3 regions of the Micromonospora sp. NPDC051300 genome follow, and region 2 is predicted to be linked to each of the others. Evidence: riboswitches for the same ligand, from Rfam matches in the RefSeq annotation. Region 2 holds a riboswitch; each other region holds the start of a gene.
What was found. A riboswitch is a leader RNA that binds a small molecule or an ion and turns the genes downstream of it on or off. The one in region 2 is predicted to bind cobalamin.

Region 1 (4,248 bases), on a different contig from region 2:
TTGACGCCGAGGAGCAGCCACGCCCAGTAGGTCGGCTGCACGAGGTGCCACTCGAGCTCCGACAGGGCCCGCACCTCGTCGTACCCGCGCAGCACGTCGTCCTGGTGTCCGCGCCACGGCAGCGCGAAGTCGGCCACCTGGAACGTGTGGTGGGTGGCCTCGAAGTCGAGCAGGCCGGTCAGCCGCCCGCCGGCGAACAGCAGCTTCCACGGCGTGAAGTCACCGTGGATGACGCTGCGCGGCACATCCGGGTCAGGATGCTCGGCGAACCACGTCGCCGCCGCTTCGCGGCAGCGCCGCAGCACGCCCCCTGATCCGGGTTCGCCATCTCGTGGCGCCGCAGCAGGCGTGCCAACTCGGGGTCGGCGACGACCTCGGCGGGCGCGGAGAAGCCGCCGCGCTGATCGTCGATGCCGGTGGCCGCCGCGGTCGCGTGGAACTCCGCCAGCAACCGCCCACGGGCGCGCCGCTCGGCGGACCGGTCCGGCCCGGCGGGCAGAGCGGATCGTCCGGGTAGCCGGCGGAACAGCACCCACGCGCCGTGCGCGTCGATCAGCGGCTCCTCGACCGGTTCCGGGGTGGGCCAGCCCGACTCCCGCACCGCGGCCATGACTCGCAGCAGGTAGCGCCAGTCGGGACAGGTCGCGTCGTCGAAGTACTTCACGATCGTCGCGGCGCCGTCCCGGGTGGCTTCCCAGGTGCCGCTCGACCGGTCCGCGAGCACCGGCCCGGGCGTCAGCCGCCACCGCGCGCACACCTCGGGATCGATCCCCGAAGCCGTACGCGGTCGCGCCCCACCGGTCACCCTGCCCCGGTCCGCCTCGGACACCCGCCCGCCTCCGATCGGTGCAGTCGTCGTCACCGCCGACAGCTCTGCCGAACAATGGTGTACCCGAGCCGCCGGCGGTCACTCCGCAGGACGGGCGAGCTCGTCGTGCGGCAGCGGGACACCGACGTGGGCCGATTGCCGATAGTGTTCTCGTCCACACCGTCCGCGTGTCCCGAAGGGTGCTGTCATGAGCGTTCGTCGTCGGCTGTCGCGAACTGTCGCCGCCGCGCTGGTCCTCGTCGCCGGCGTGGCCGTTCCCGCCGTTCCCGCCGCGGCGGCGAAGCGGGGCCCGGACCTCACGGTCGACGCCTCCGGAACGACGATCCCGCTGGGCGTCGAGCGGAAGGTCGTCCAGCTCAAGGTCAGCAACCGGGGGGACGCGACCCCGCGCGAGGTCGTCGTCCGGGTCCGTCAGCCGGCGGAGGGCCCCGACCCCCTGCCGGTCGCCCTGATCTGGCATGCCGGCGGCGGTGTGGGGGAGTGCGACGGCGACTTCGGGGGGTTCTACTGCCAACTGGTGCCGGAGCTGATCCCCGGGCCGGGCGAGACCGCCGACGTTCCCATCGACGCGGCCGTCTTCGGGGCCGCCGGGCCCTACCAGGGCACATTCGAGGTGTCGGTCACCCTCGGGTCGGACAAGGACGCGAATCCGGCCGACAACACCAGATCCTTCCCGCTGACGCTTGTCGACAACCGCGGCGCCGACCTCTCGGTGGTCGCCCGCGACGTGAAGCAGTCCGTGCGCGTCGGCGCCGGCGGCAGGCCCGAGCCCACCGGGACGCTGAACCCCGGTGAGACGGGCGCGGTGTGGCACACCGTCGCCAACCAGGGCCGCACGGCGGTCAGCGGGGTGCGGGTCACGCTGCGCCTGCCCCGGGGCGTGGCCTTCACCAGCCCGCCGAGCCAGTGTGTGCTCGGCGACGCCGGGCGCTCGGCGGTCTGCTCCTATCCGGACCTCACCCTCGTGCCGGCCGTCGAGGACACCGACCCGAACGACACGGTCTACTCGGCGGTCGAGCTGTTCAACCTGGTGACGACCCCGGCGTCGGCCACCGCGCCGGCGACGGTGGGCGGCGGGACCGTGCGGGTGGAGGGCCTCGCCGAGCGGCCGACGAACGAGCGCTCCACGCCCGTGCGCACCCGGCTGCCCGCGAACGCGGTGGCCGCACCGGCGCCCGACGTGGACCCCGGCGACAACCGGGACGGCTTCGCCGTGGTGCTGGCCGCGAAGGCCGGCGGCGGCGACGGCGATAGCGGCGATGGTGGCCATGGCGGCGACAGCGGTACCGGCAACGGCGGCGCCGGTGGCGGTGACGGCGGGTTGCCGGTCACCGGTCCGCAGGCCGGGCTGATCGGCGGAATCGGGGTCACGGCGCTGGCGGCCGGTGCGGTCCTGTTCCTCGCCGCCCGACGTCGCCGGATGGTCCTGGTGACCCCCGAGGACGAGAGGCCGACCGCCTGACCCGCTCCGGCGGCCCGGTCACCGACGAGACCGCCGTCACCCACCCGGCCCGCCACCCGCGCCCCGAGCACTGACTACGATGGCCGCAGCGCTGGTTCACCCGGTCGGCGACGGCCGGGTGTCGTAAGAGGGAACCCGGTGGAAGTCCGGGACTGCCCCGCAGCGGTGAGTGGGAACGACCGCCGTCATCAGCACTGGGCCCGTAACGGTCTGGGAAGCGACGGCCAGTAGGCGACCGAACCCGGTCCGGCCCGCGAGTCCGAAGACCTGCCCGCGTCGCGCGCACCACCGGTGCGCGCTGCCGTCGACCTCGCGGGTGGGTCCGGGCGGGTGACACGTCGTACGCGATCCGTCGGCGTGCCCTCGACGCGTGCCCTCCGGTCGGCGGTCCGCCGCATCGAGGACGGACCCGCACAGTGCCCGACACCATCACGCTCGCCGGCCGACCACCGTCGGCGTCGCGCCTGACCCTGTCGCAGATCATGGACCAGCACCACACCAACCTGATGGGTACGGTGCACGGCGGCCGGATCCTCAACCTGATCGACTCGGTCGCCGGGGTGGTCGCCGCGCGCCACTCCGACGGCCCGGCGGTCACCGCCGCCATCGACGAGACCGCGTTCCTGCGTGCGGTCCGGGTGGGCGACGCGGTCCACGTCGACGCCCGGATCACCTGGGCCGGCCGCAGCTCCATGGAGGTGGCGGTGAAGGTCCGCGCGGACCGCTGGGACCGGGCGGTGCCGCCGGTCGACGTGGCGACGGCGCATCTGGTGATGGTGGCCGTGGACGATCGCGGCGATCCCCGCCCGGTACCGCCGCTGCTGCCGGAGACCGACGGGGACCGGCGGCGCTACCGGGAGGCGCGGATCCGGCGGGAGCACCGGCTGTCGCTGCGGCGGGCGCTGCTCGACGGCGCCGGGGAGGGCTGAGCGATGCTCGGACTGTCCGTGGCGACCCTCGCCGGCTATCTCGCCGCGATCGTCGTCCTCATGGTCACCCCCGGTCCGGACATGATGTTCGTGCTGGCCAACGCCACCCGCTACGGCACCCGGTCCGGCGTCGTCGCCGCGCTGGGCGTCGCCGCGGGGGAGGCCGTGCACGTGGCGGCGGTGGTCGGGGGACTGGCCACCGTGATCAGCGCGTCGCCGACGTTGTTCACCGCGATCCGGTGGGCCGGGGCCGCGTACCTGATCGGGTTGGGGGTCCGGGCCGCGCGCCACCGCGATCCGGTCGCCGTCACCGGTCCGGACCGTGGCGCGTCGCCCGGCCGGGCCTTCCTGCGCGGTCTGGTGACGAACCTGCTCAACCCCAAGATGATCCTGTTCAGCGTGGCGTTCCTGCCGCAGTTCGTCGATCCGGGGGCCGGCGACGCGACGGCGCAGCTCGTCCTGCTCGGCGCCCTGTTCGTCGCCGTGCAGCTCGCCGTGGACATCACTCTCGGCGTGGGCGCCGGCCGGCTCGCCGGCAGGCTGGCGGACCGGCGGTGGTCGCGGCGGATCAACCGGCTCTGCGCGGTCGCGTTCGTGGCCCTCGGCATCCGCCTCGCCCTGGGCTAGCCGCGGGCGGGTGGTGTCCACGGCGGCGGGGCGGTCCAGGTCGGACCGCCGGCCCGCTCTTCGGCTCGGAATCGTCCTCGTGCCACGGTTACCCTGACAGACATCGGATGTTCCAGGGGTGGTGAACGAGCGGTCGCGACCTGAGGAGCGCCAGTGGAGATCACCCGGTTGGGCGGCTCGACGGTCCGGGTCACGTCGGTCGGCTTCGGCGCGTCCGGCATCGGCAACCTCAACGGCGGCGTCACCGACGAGGAGGCCCGCGGCGCGGTCGACGCCGCGTGGCGTGCTGGCATCCGCTACTTCGACACCGCCCCGCACTACGGCCTCGGGCTCTCCGAGCGCCGCCTCGGGGCGGCGCTGGCCGGGCGGCCCCGGGCCGCGTTCACCGTCTCCACCAAGGT
Region 2 (4,248 bases):
CCCGCGCTGCTGGTCTGCCGCTACGCCGACGTCCGGGAGGTGCTGCGCCGCCAGGACGTGTTCTCCCGGGCGGCCGCCGCGCACGCCGACGAGGTCGACGTGGCGGGCACCATGCTCGGCATGGACGGCGACCGGCACGCCCGGGTGCGCGGCACGGTGAAGGACGCGTTCACCCGGCCGGCGGTCGACGCGCTGCGCGCCGCCGTACGGGCCGCGGCCGAGGCGAGGTTGGCGTCGATGGTGGCCGCCGGCGCCCCGGCGGACCTGGTCCGGGACTTCGCGGTGCCGTTCGCGCTGGACGTGATCTGCGACCTGCTCGGCCTGCCCGCCGAGGACCGGATGCGGTTCCGGCGGTGGGGGGACATGTTCCTCGGCGCCGGCGACCTGAGCCGCGAGGACGCCGCCCGCTCGGCCGAGGAGATGGGCGGCTACCTGTGGGGCCAGTTGGAGCAGCGCCGCGACCGGCCCGGTGACGACCTGCTCGGCCGGATCGCCACCGCGGCCGCCGACCAGCCGGCGGACGTCCAGATCAAGCTGCCCATCTCGCTCGTGGTGGGCGGGTGGGAGACCACGGCCAGCTCGATCGCCACGTTCGTCCACGTGCTCCAGACCGAGCCGTACGGGCCGGACGGGACCGCCTGGTCCTTTCTGGTGGCGCGCCCCGACCGGCTGGACGCCGCGGTCGCCGAGCTGGAACGGCTGCACTCGACCGCCAACGGCGACGAGATGCCGCGCCGGGTGATGGCGGACGTGACGCTGCCCAGCGGCGCCCGGCTGGCCGAGAGCGACATCGTCGTCCCGTCGCACGACGCGGCGAACCGCGACCCGGACGTGTTTCCCGACCCGGAACGGATGGACTTCGACAGGCCGCCCACCCCGCACCTGTCCTTCGGCCACGGCCCGCACTACTGCATCGGGGCGCACCTGGGGGCGCTGGAGGTCCGTACCGCGCTCGGTCTGCTGCTGCGGGAGCTGCCGGGCCTGCGCCTCGCGGTGCCGCCGGACGAGGTCGGATGGAAGGCGGGGCACGCCATCCTCGGCCCGACGGGCCTGCCGGTCACCTGGTGACCGGGGTCAGGCGGGGCCCCCACCCCCGCCGGAGGCGTCGACCGGGGGCCCCTCCTTCACCTCGCGGTCGAGGTGCAGGCGCAGCAGCAGCCAACCCAGCGAGACCGCGCCGATGAACAGGTAGGCGGCCTGCGTGCCGACCGTGTCCCAGCAGGTGTGCAGCGCGACCGCCGCGGCGAAGGTCAACAGGAACGCGGCCAGCCGGCGGCCACCGGGCGCGGCGGCGAGGGCGAACAACGCGCCGGCGGTCAGCCCGGTCCAGGACAGGTGTGCCGCGGGCGCGGTGAGCCCCCGGACGAGGAGCGTCTGCTCGACCGCCCCCAGGTTGCCCTGCGACCCGACCAGCGCGGTGAACGCGTAGCCCATCGTCTCCAACGCGGCGAAGCCGGCTCCGGACGCCACCCCGATCACCAGCCCCTCGCCCGGTGTCCGGTGCCGGCGCCACAGCAGCAGGATGCCGACCGGCACGATCAGCTTCGCGGTCTCCTCGATCAGGCCGACGAGGAGCATCGGCAGCGCGCCGAGCCTCCGCAGCGTGTCGAACTCCAGCCAGCCGGCGGCGACCACGCCGATCACGCCGCCGAGGAACGCGGCGAGGCCGACGATCGCGCCCGGCACCCGCCACCGGCCCGACCGGCCCTCGGCGAAGGTCAGGAACGTGGCCGGCGCGACGGCGGCGCCGAGCACGATCAGCGCGGGCACGAAGTTGATGTTCCGGGTGCCGATCAGGGTCTCCAGCACCAGCAGGAACAGGCCGACGCCGACCAGCAGGACCACGACCCACGCCCAGCGGCGCCCCGGATTCGCCATGCCGCCGAGTATCGTCGCCGTGGCTCGCTGGCGCCATTCCTGCGCTGAGACGAAGCCGACACGCCGGACCCGACATCTGGTGTTGCCCACCCGCCAGCACCGCCATATATGGTGTCACCGCAGCTGGTTCGGCCGCGCCTCACGGGTGCGGCCGAGGCAAGAGGGAACCCGGTGGAAGTCCGGGACTGCCCCGCAGCGGTGAGTGGGAACGACCGCCGTCATCAGCACTGGGCCACCGGCCTGGGAAGCGACGGCCAGTAGGCGACCGAACCCGGTCCGGCCCGCGAGTCCGAAGACCTGCCAGCGCGCCGTGCGCTGCCGCGCGCGGCGGTCGAAGGTCGCGCGGGACGACCGACGCCAGCAGCCGGGCCGGCCGTGCGTGCCGTGCCCGTTGGCGTTCTCCCGCCGTCCGAGGCCATCGGAGTGACAGCGAGGAGAGGTCATGACGGTCGTGCGGGACAGCCCCCCGGAGCAGCGCCGGCTGGCGATGCGGGTCCGCAAGCGGGACGGCGACACCGAACCGGTCGACGTCAACCGGATCGTCCGGGCGGTCGAGCGGTGGGTCGCCGACCTGGACGAGGTGGACCCGCTACGGGTCGCCACCCGGACGATCAGCGGGCTCTACGACGGGGCGACCACGTCGGAGCTGGACCGGTTGTCGATCCAGACCGCGGCGGAGCTCATCGGCGAGGAGCCGCAGTACTCGAAGCTGGCCGCCCGCCTGCTCGCCGCGTACGTGGACGAGGAGGTCCGCGGGCAGCAGGTGGCGAGCTTCAGCCAGTCGATCGGGTACGCCCACGGGCTGGGACTTGTCGGCGACGACACCGCCGCGTTCGTGGCCCGGCACGCCGGCGAGCTGGACGACGCCGTGGACCCGGCTGGCGACCTGCGGTTCGAGTACTTCGGACTGCGCACGGTGGCGGACCGCTACCTGCTGCGGCACCCGGAGTCGCGGCTGGTGGTGGAGACGCCGCAGTACTGGCTGCTGCGGGTGGCCTGCGGGTTGTCGCACACGCCGGGCGAGGCGGTCGACTTCTACCGGCTGATGTCGCGGCTGGCCTACCTGCCCAGCTCCCCCACGCTGTTCAACTCCGGCACCCGGCACACCCAGATGTCGTCGTGCTTCCTGGTGGACTCCCCGCGCGACGAGCTGGACTCCATCTACGAGCGCTACCACCAGGTGGCGAAGCTGTCGAAGTTCTCCGGCGGCATCGGCATCTCCTGGTCGCGGGTGCGCGGGCGGGGCGCGCTGATCCGGGGCACCAACGGGCGCTCGAACGGCATCGTGCCGTTCCTCAAGACGCTCGACGCCGGGGTGGCCGCGGTCAACCAGGGCGGCCGGCGCAAGGGCGCGGCCTGCGTCTACCTGGAGCCCTGGCACCCGGACGTGGAGGAGTTCCTCGAACTGCGGGACAACACCGGCGAGGAGTCCCGGCGTACCCACAACCTGAACCTGGCCAACTGGATCCCGGACGAGTTCATGCGCCGGGTCGAGGCCGACGCCGACTGGTCGCTGATCGACCCGTCGGACGCGCCGGAACTGCCCGACCTGTACGGCGAGGCGTTCGACGCCGCATACCGGGCGGCGGAGAAGAACGCGGTGCGCACGGTGAAGGCCCGCGACCTGTACGGGCGGATGATGCGCACGCTCGCGCAGACCGGCAACGGCTGGATGACGTTCAAGGACGCCGCGAACCGGCTGTCCAACCAGACCGGCGAGCCGGGCAACGTCATCCACCTGTCCAACCTGTGCACCGAGATCCTGGAGGTCAACGACAACGCCGAGACGGCGGTGTGCAACCTCGGCTCGGTCAACCTCGGCGCGCACGTCACCGCCGCCGGCGTCGACTGGGAGACGCTGCGGGCCACGGTGCGGACCGCTGTGGTGTTCCTCGACCGGGTGATCGACATCAACTACTACCCGGCCGCGCAGGCGGCGGCGTCGAACCCGCGCTGGCGGCCGGTCGGGCTGGGGCTGATGGGCCTGCAGGACGCGTTCTTCACGCTGCGTCTGCCGTTCGACTCGGCGGCGGCGCGGGAGCTGTCCACCCGGGTGCAGGAGGAGATCCTGCTGACCGCGCTGGAGACGTCCGCCGCGCTGGCCGAACGGTTCGGCCCGCATCCGGCGTACCTTCAAACCCGGGCCGCGAAGGGTGACCTGCACCCGGACCTGTGGGGGGCGGAGCCCACGCAGCGCGAGCGGTGGGCCGCGCTGCGGACGCGGATCGCCGCGCACGGGCTGCGCAACTCGCTGCTGGTGGCGATCGCGCCGACCGCCACCATCGCCTCGATCGCCGGCTGCTACGAGTGCGTCGAGCCGCAGGTGTCCAACCTGTTCAAGCGGGAGACCATGTCCGGCGAGTTCCTCCA
Region 3 (4,248 bases), on a different contig from region 2:
CGCGGTGGCCAGGCCGAGCGACCACAGCCACCACGCGCCCGGGTGCAGCCCGCGCGGCAGCCGCCCTGGGGCCCACCCCGACCGCCGCCGGCCGGTCCCGGCAGGGGGATCCGGGCGGTTCCCGCCGGCGACGGACCGGTCAGGCATCCGGATCGGCGGTACGCCGTCGCCGCGCGGCGATCAGCCCGCCACCGGCCAGCACAACGAGCAGCAGGATCCCGGCGATCGTGCCGATCGGTGGACCTGCGCCGCTGCGGGGAGCGGCGACGTCGGTCAACTCCGGGCTGACGGTGTCCGTCGATGGCGCGCCGGTGGCATCACCGGTCGGGGTGCCGTTGACCTGGCTCGGCGTCGGCGACAGGGCGCCGGTGGCCGTACCCGTGGGGGTGGGGAGCCCGTTGGCGCTGATGGTCGGTCCGGCCGCGCCAGGCCGACTGCCCGAGGACGGCGGTGGGCCGTCGACCTGCGCCGGCGGCTCGACCGTTCCCCCACCGCCGGTGGCTGGTGGAGGTGCTGGCGGCCCGCCGCCGCCCGTCTTCGGTGGAGACGGTGGGGGCGGAGCCGGTGGGGCGGGTCGCTTCGGGGTGGCGCCCGGCCGGGGCGCGTCGTTGGCGTTGCGGTTGAGCGAGAACGACCAACCTTCGAAACTGCCGGCCGGTGGTTTGCGGTTGGCCACGCCCTTGTCGCTGTAGGTCCAGCTCCCTCCGTTCGAGGCGTGCCAGTACGACCAGTAGGCGCTGGCCGGTGGTGTGTCGACGCACTTCTCCGTGGCTGCCGAGGGTTTGCCGTCGATGCGGCAGATGAACCCTTCCCCCCAGCGCAGGGTGCCGGTGATCGGGAAGCCGGCGTTCTTCAACGCCGCGAGGCCGGTGCCCTGGTCACCGCGGGCGCAGCGGATCACCGTGCCGCCGCCGAGCTGGTGGAAGTCCACCACGACGGTGACCCCGGAGGCGTCCGGGCAGTAGCCGGCCGTGCCGGCGGCTGCCGCAGGGGCGGCCGGCGCGGTCAGGGTGCCCGCCACGGCCAGGGCGAGGACCATCACGGCCCGCGCGTACCGGGCCGTCACGTCGCCCGCCTGCGGCCGAGCAGCAGGAGCAGCACCCCGCCACCGAGCATCAGGACCGCGACCAGCACGTAGCCGGCTATCGCCGGGCCGGTGGTCGGCAGCCCGGCAAGCCCCGGCGCGGGAGGTGTCGCACTCGGCGCGGCGGTCGCCGCCGGCGGCGTACTCGGTTTGGTGGCCGACGGGGTCGCCCCCGGAGGGCTCACGGTGTCGTCGGGGCTCGGGTCGACGGTGGCGGTCGGGGTGGCGGTGGCGCTGATGGTCGGATTCGGTGATCCGGTGGGGGAGATGGTGGGCGAGGCCGTGCCGGACGGGGTGGGTCCCGGCGATGACGGTGGCAGGTCGACGCCGATGCGGCCCAGCGGCACCTGCGCGAGCCCGAGCAGCGCCTGGGCGGTGGCCCGGCGCCACTGGTCCCGGTCGGTGTCGGAGATGCCGGCCGACACGGCGGTCGTGAAACCGTCGGCGTTGTAGGCGATGGCGCCCGCGTCGGCGGCTGCCTTGCCGCCGTTCGCGCCGGTGAGCTGCAGCGCGGTCAGCGCGGCGGCGGCGCGGGCGGCCTCGGTGTCGAGTCCGGCGGCGGCGAGGGCCTGCCCGGCCAGGCCGGTGCTGTTGGAGTTCGCACCGGTGGTCGGCCCGGAACCGCCGAAGGAGCCGTCGGTGTGCTGCTGGGCGACCAGCCAGTCGGCTCCCTTGCGCGCCGCGCCGGCCGCCCTGTCCGCGCCGTCGTCGGCGGCGCTCAGCAGCGCCTGCACGGCCATCGCGGTGGAGTCGACGTCGAGGACGGCGCCGGGTTGCTCGTCGCAGGACGGTGACGGGCCGTCCGCGGTGTCCGGGTAGAGCCGGAAGCCGCCCGACGCGCACTGCTGCCGGATGAGGAAGTCGACGGTGTCCTGCGGGACGGCACCGCCGCGGGCCAGGCCCAGCACGGCGAAGGACTGGTCGAAGGTGTTGCTGGCGTCCGGGCCGCTGTCGGTGGTGACCCGGCTGGTGACCCGACCCTGCTGGTTGCCGGTGTCCGCTCCGGAGATCAGCGACAGGGTTTCGGCGCGCAGGTCGTACCCGCCGAAGTGGGTGGGGTCGGCGCCGGCGGCGGAGGCGGCGTAGAGCAGCTTCGCGGTGGCGCCGCCGTCGGTGAAGCCCTCGATGCCGTAGTCGTCGTAGCTGTTGTAGGCACGCACGTGCGCCGCGACCTGCGCTGTGGCGGCCTGCCGGGTCAGGGTGTCCACGCCGGTGGCGGACAACGCGACGAGCCCGTCGATGGTCAGGCCCCAGTCCGGGCCGCCGAACGGTCCGGGCAGGACCCCGTCGGTGAACTCGCCACCCAGCCAGGTCGCGGCGTCCCGCGCGGCAGCGGCGTCGACCGTGGCGGGGGCGGCCAGCACGGTCATGGGTGCGGTGAGTGCGGTCAGGGTCGCCGCGGTGGCGGCGGCGAGACCGGTGCTGAGTCGCCGGGATGGGGGCAGGGGCATGGGGGTGCCTTTCGCGGAGCGGTCGGTGAGAACTCCGGAAAGCACCCGAGACAAACGACACCCCGCTCCGCGAGCTGCGGTGAGCGGGGTGGAATCGGACCTCGGCGGTCCGGACTTCACCCTGTAGACCTCGACAGAAGAAGCCGCTCGTCCCAGGCGAGGCATTCCGGCTCGCGAGAAGGCTCTCGCTCACGGTTGCGGGTCAGCGCCGGCTCCTACCGGCTTTCCCCCACACGGGACGTATGCAGTTGTGTGCCCGGCGTACGCCGGGTGCGGTCACCGTACCGCCCGGGCACAGTCCGGCGCCAGGGCGGTGGCCGGCATCCGCTGCGACGCCGGTCACCGCCCTGGCCCGGGTGATCAGGGGGCGGTGATGCCGGGCGCGGCGCCGGCGCCGAACGACCAGCCCTCGACGCTGCCCGGTGCGGGGTTGTAGCTGGACGCGCCGGAGGAGCTGTAGGACCAGGGGCCGCCGTGCGGCGCGTGCCAGTAGGACCAGTAGGCGGTGGCCGGTGGGGTGTTGACGCACGGGTCCGCCGCGGCGGTCGGCTTGCCGTTGATCCGGCAGACGAACGCCAGACCCCAGCGCTTCGTGCCGGTGACCGTGAACCCGGCGCCCTGCAGGGCGGCGAGCCCGGTGGCCGGGTCGCCGGGAGCACAGCCCACCTGGATGCCGCCGCCGAGGGCGGCGTAGTCGACGACGACGGTGACGCCTGAGGTGCCGGTGCAGGCCGCGGCGTGCGCGGCCTGCGGCGCGGGCTCGACGGCGGTCAGGGCGACGGCGGCCAGCACGGCGGTCAGCAGACCGGCGAGCCGGGCCCGGATGGTGGATGGACGAAGAGACACGGATCCTCCTGGAGGTGGTCGGACGGTAGGCCGCTTACGGGCAGGCGAGGACGGGTGCGCCGGGGGCGGCGCCGGCGGCCGACAGGTCGGCGTAGCCGGTGCCGGTGAAACCGAGGACAGCCTGGGCGGTGGCGCGGGCGGCGGTGTCCGGGTCGAACGCGCCGCCGTCGAAGTCGACCGCGCCCCGCCGGGCCGGCGCCGACGCGCAGCCGACCTGGAGCCCGGCCAGGAACCGGTGGGCCCGGGCCCAGGCCAGCGGCCGGCCCGCGCTGTGCAGCGCCTGCGCGGCGAGGCCGGTGCTGTTGGCGTTCGGCACGCCGTCGGCGTTGGCGAACCCACCGTCGGGTCGCTGCACGGAGACCAGCCAGCGCAGCCCGGCGGCGGCGTCACCCCTGCGGCCGGTGGCCTGAAGCGCCTGTACGACCAGGGCGGTGGCGTCCACATCGGAGTGGCACGTCGGTTGGGCGGGCAGCACCGGGTAGCCCCCGTCGGGACACCGGGTGCCGGCCAGCCAGGCAGCCGCTACCGGCGGTGCGCCCCGCGGGGTGCGATCCAGGGCGAGCAGGGCGAATGACTGGCTGAAGGCGTTGCTGTAGTCGCCGTAGGCCGACCGGTCGGAGAACCGCCCGGTGGGCGCCTGGAGCGACCGCAGCCGGGCGACCAGGTCCACCCCGCCGACATCGGTCGGGTTCCCGCCGCGCACCTCGACGGCGAGGGCCAGCTTGGCGGTCGCCCCCGCGTACGCCTCAACAGTGCCGTCACCGAGGTAACCGTCCCGGACCTCGGGTCGGGTGACCCAGGCCAGTGCCCGCGCGGCGGAGTCGTCGGCGACACCGGCGGCGGTGAAGGCGAACACCGCGTCCAGGG

Region 1: another riboswitch for cobalamin. It lies ahead of ACIA5A_RS19395 (acyl-CoA thioesterase); the one in region 2 lies ahead of ACIA5A_RS07010 (ribonucleoside-diphosphate reductase subunit alpha).
Region 3: another riboswitch for cobalamin. It lies ahead of ACIA5A_RS30370 (prenyltransferase/squalene oxidase repeat-containing protein); the one in region 2 lies ahead of ACIA5A_RS07010 (ribonucleoside-diphosphate reductase subunit alpha).

The regions. Positions count from the first base shown of each region.
Region 1 is NZ_JBITEP010000017.1:11,464-15,711, reverse strand. It holds gene ACIA5A_RS19405 (phosphotransferase) at 1-536, opposite strand, end outside; gene ACIA5A_RS19400 (hypothetical protein) at 1,017-2,291, shown strand; cobalamin riboswitch at 2,367-2,581, shown strand; gene ACIA5A_RS19395 (acyl-CoA thioesterase) at 2,708-3,220, shown strand; gene ACIA5A_RS19390 (LysE family translocator) at 3,224-3,847, shown strand; gene ACIA5A_RS19385 (aldo/keto reductase) at 4,001-4,248, shown strand, end outside.
Region 2 is NZ_JBITEP010000004.1:123,328-127,575, reverse strand. It holds gene ACIA5A_RS07020 (cytochrome P450) at 1-1,068, shown strand, start outside; gene ACIA5A_RS07015 (PrsW family intramembrane metalloprotease) at 1,075-1,878, opposite strand; cobalamin riboswitch at 1,986-2,198, shown strand; gene ACIA5A_RS07010 (ribonucleoside-diphosphate reductase subunit alpha) at 2,321-4,248, shown strand, end outside.
Region 3 is NZ_JBITEP010000055.1:7,300-11,547, reverse strand. It holds gene ACIA5A_RS30380 (CbiQ family ECF transporter T component) at 1-147, opposite strand, end outside; gene ACIA5A_RS30375 (hypothetical protein) at 140-1,066, opposite strand; gene ACIA5A_RS30370 (prenyltransferase/squalene oxidase repeat-containing protein) at 1,063-2,529, opposite strand; cobalamin riboswitch at 2,673-2,810, opposite strand; gene ACIA5A_RS30365 (hypothetical protein) at 2,896-3,381, opposite strand; gene ACIA5A_RS30360 (peptidase) at 3,416-4,248, opposite strand, start outside.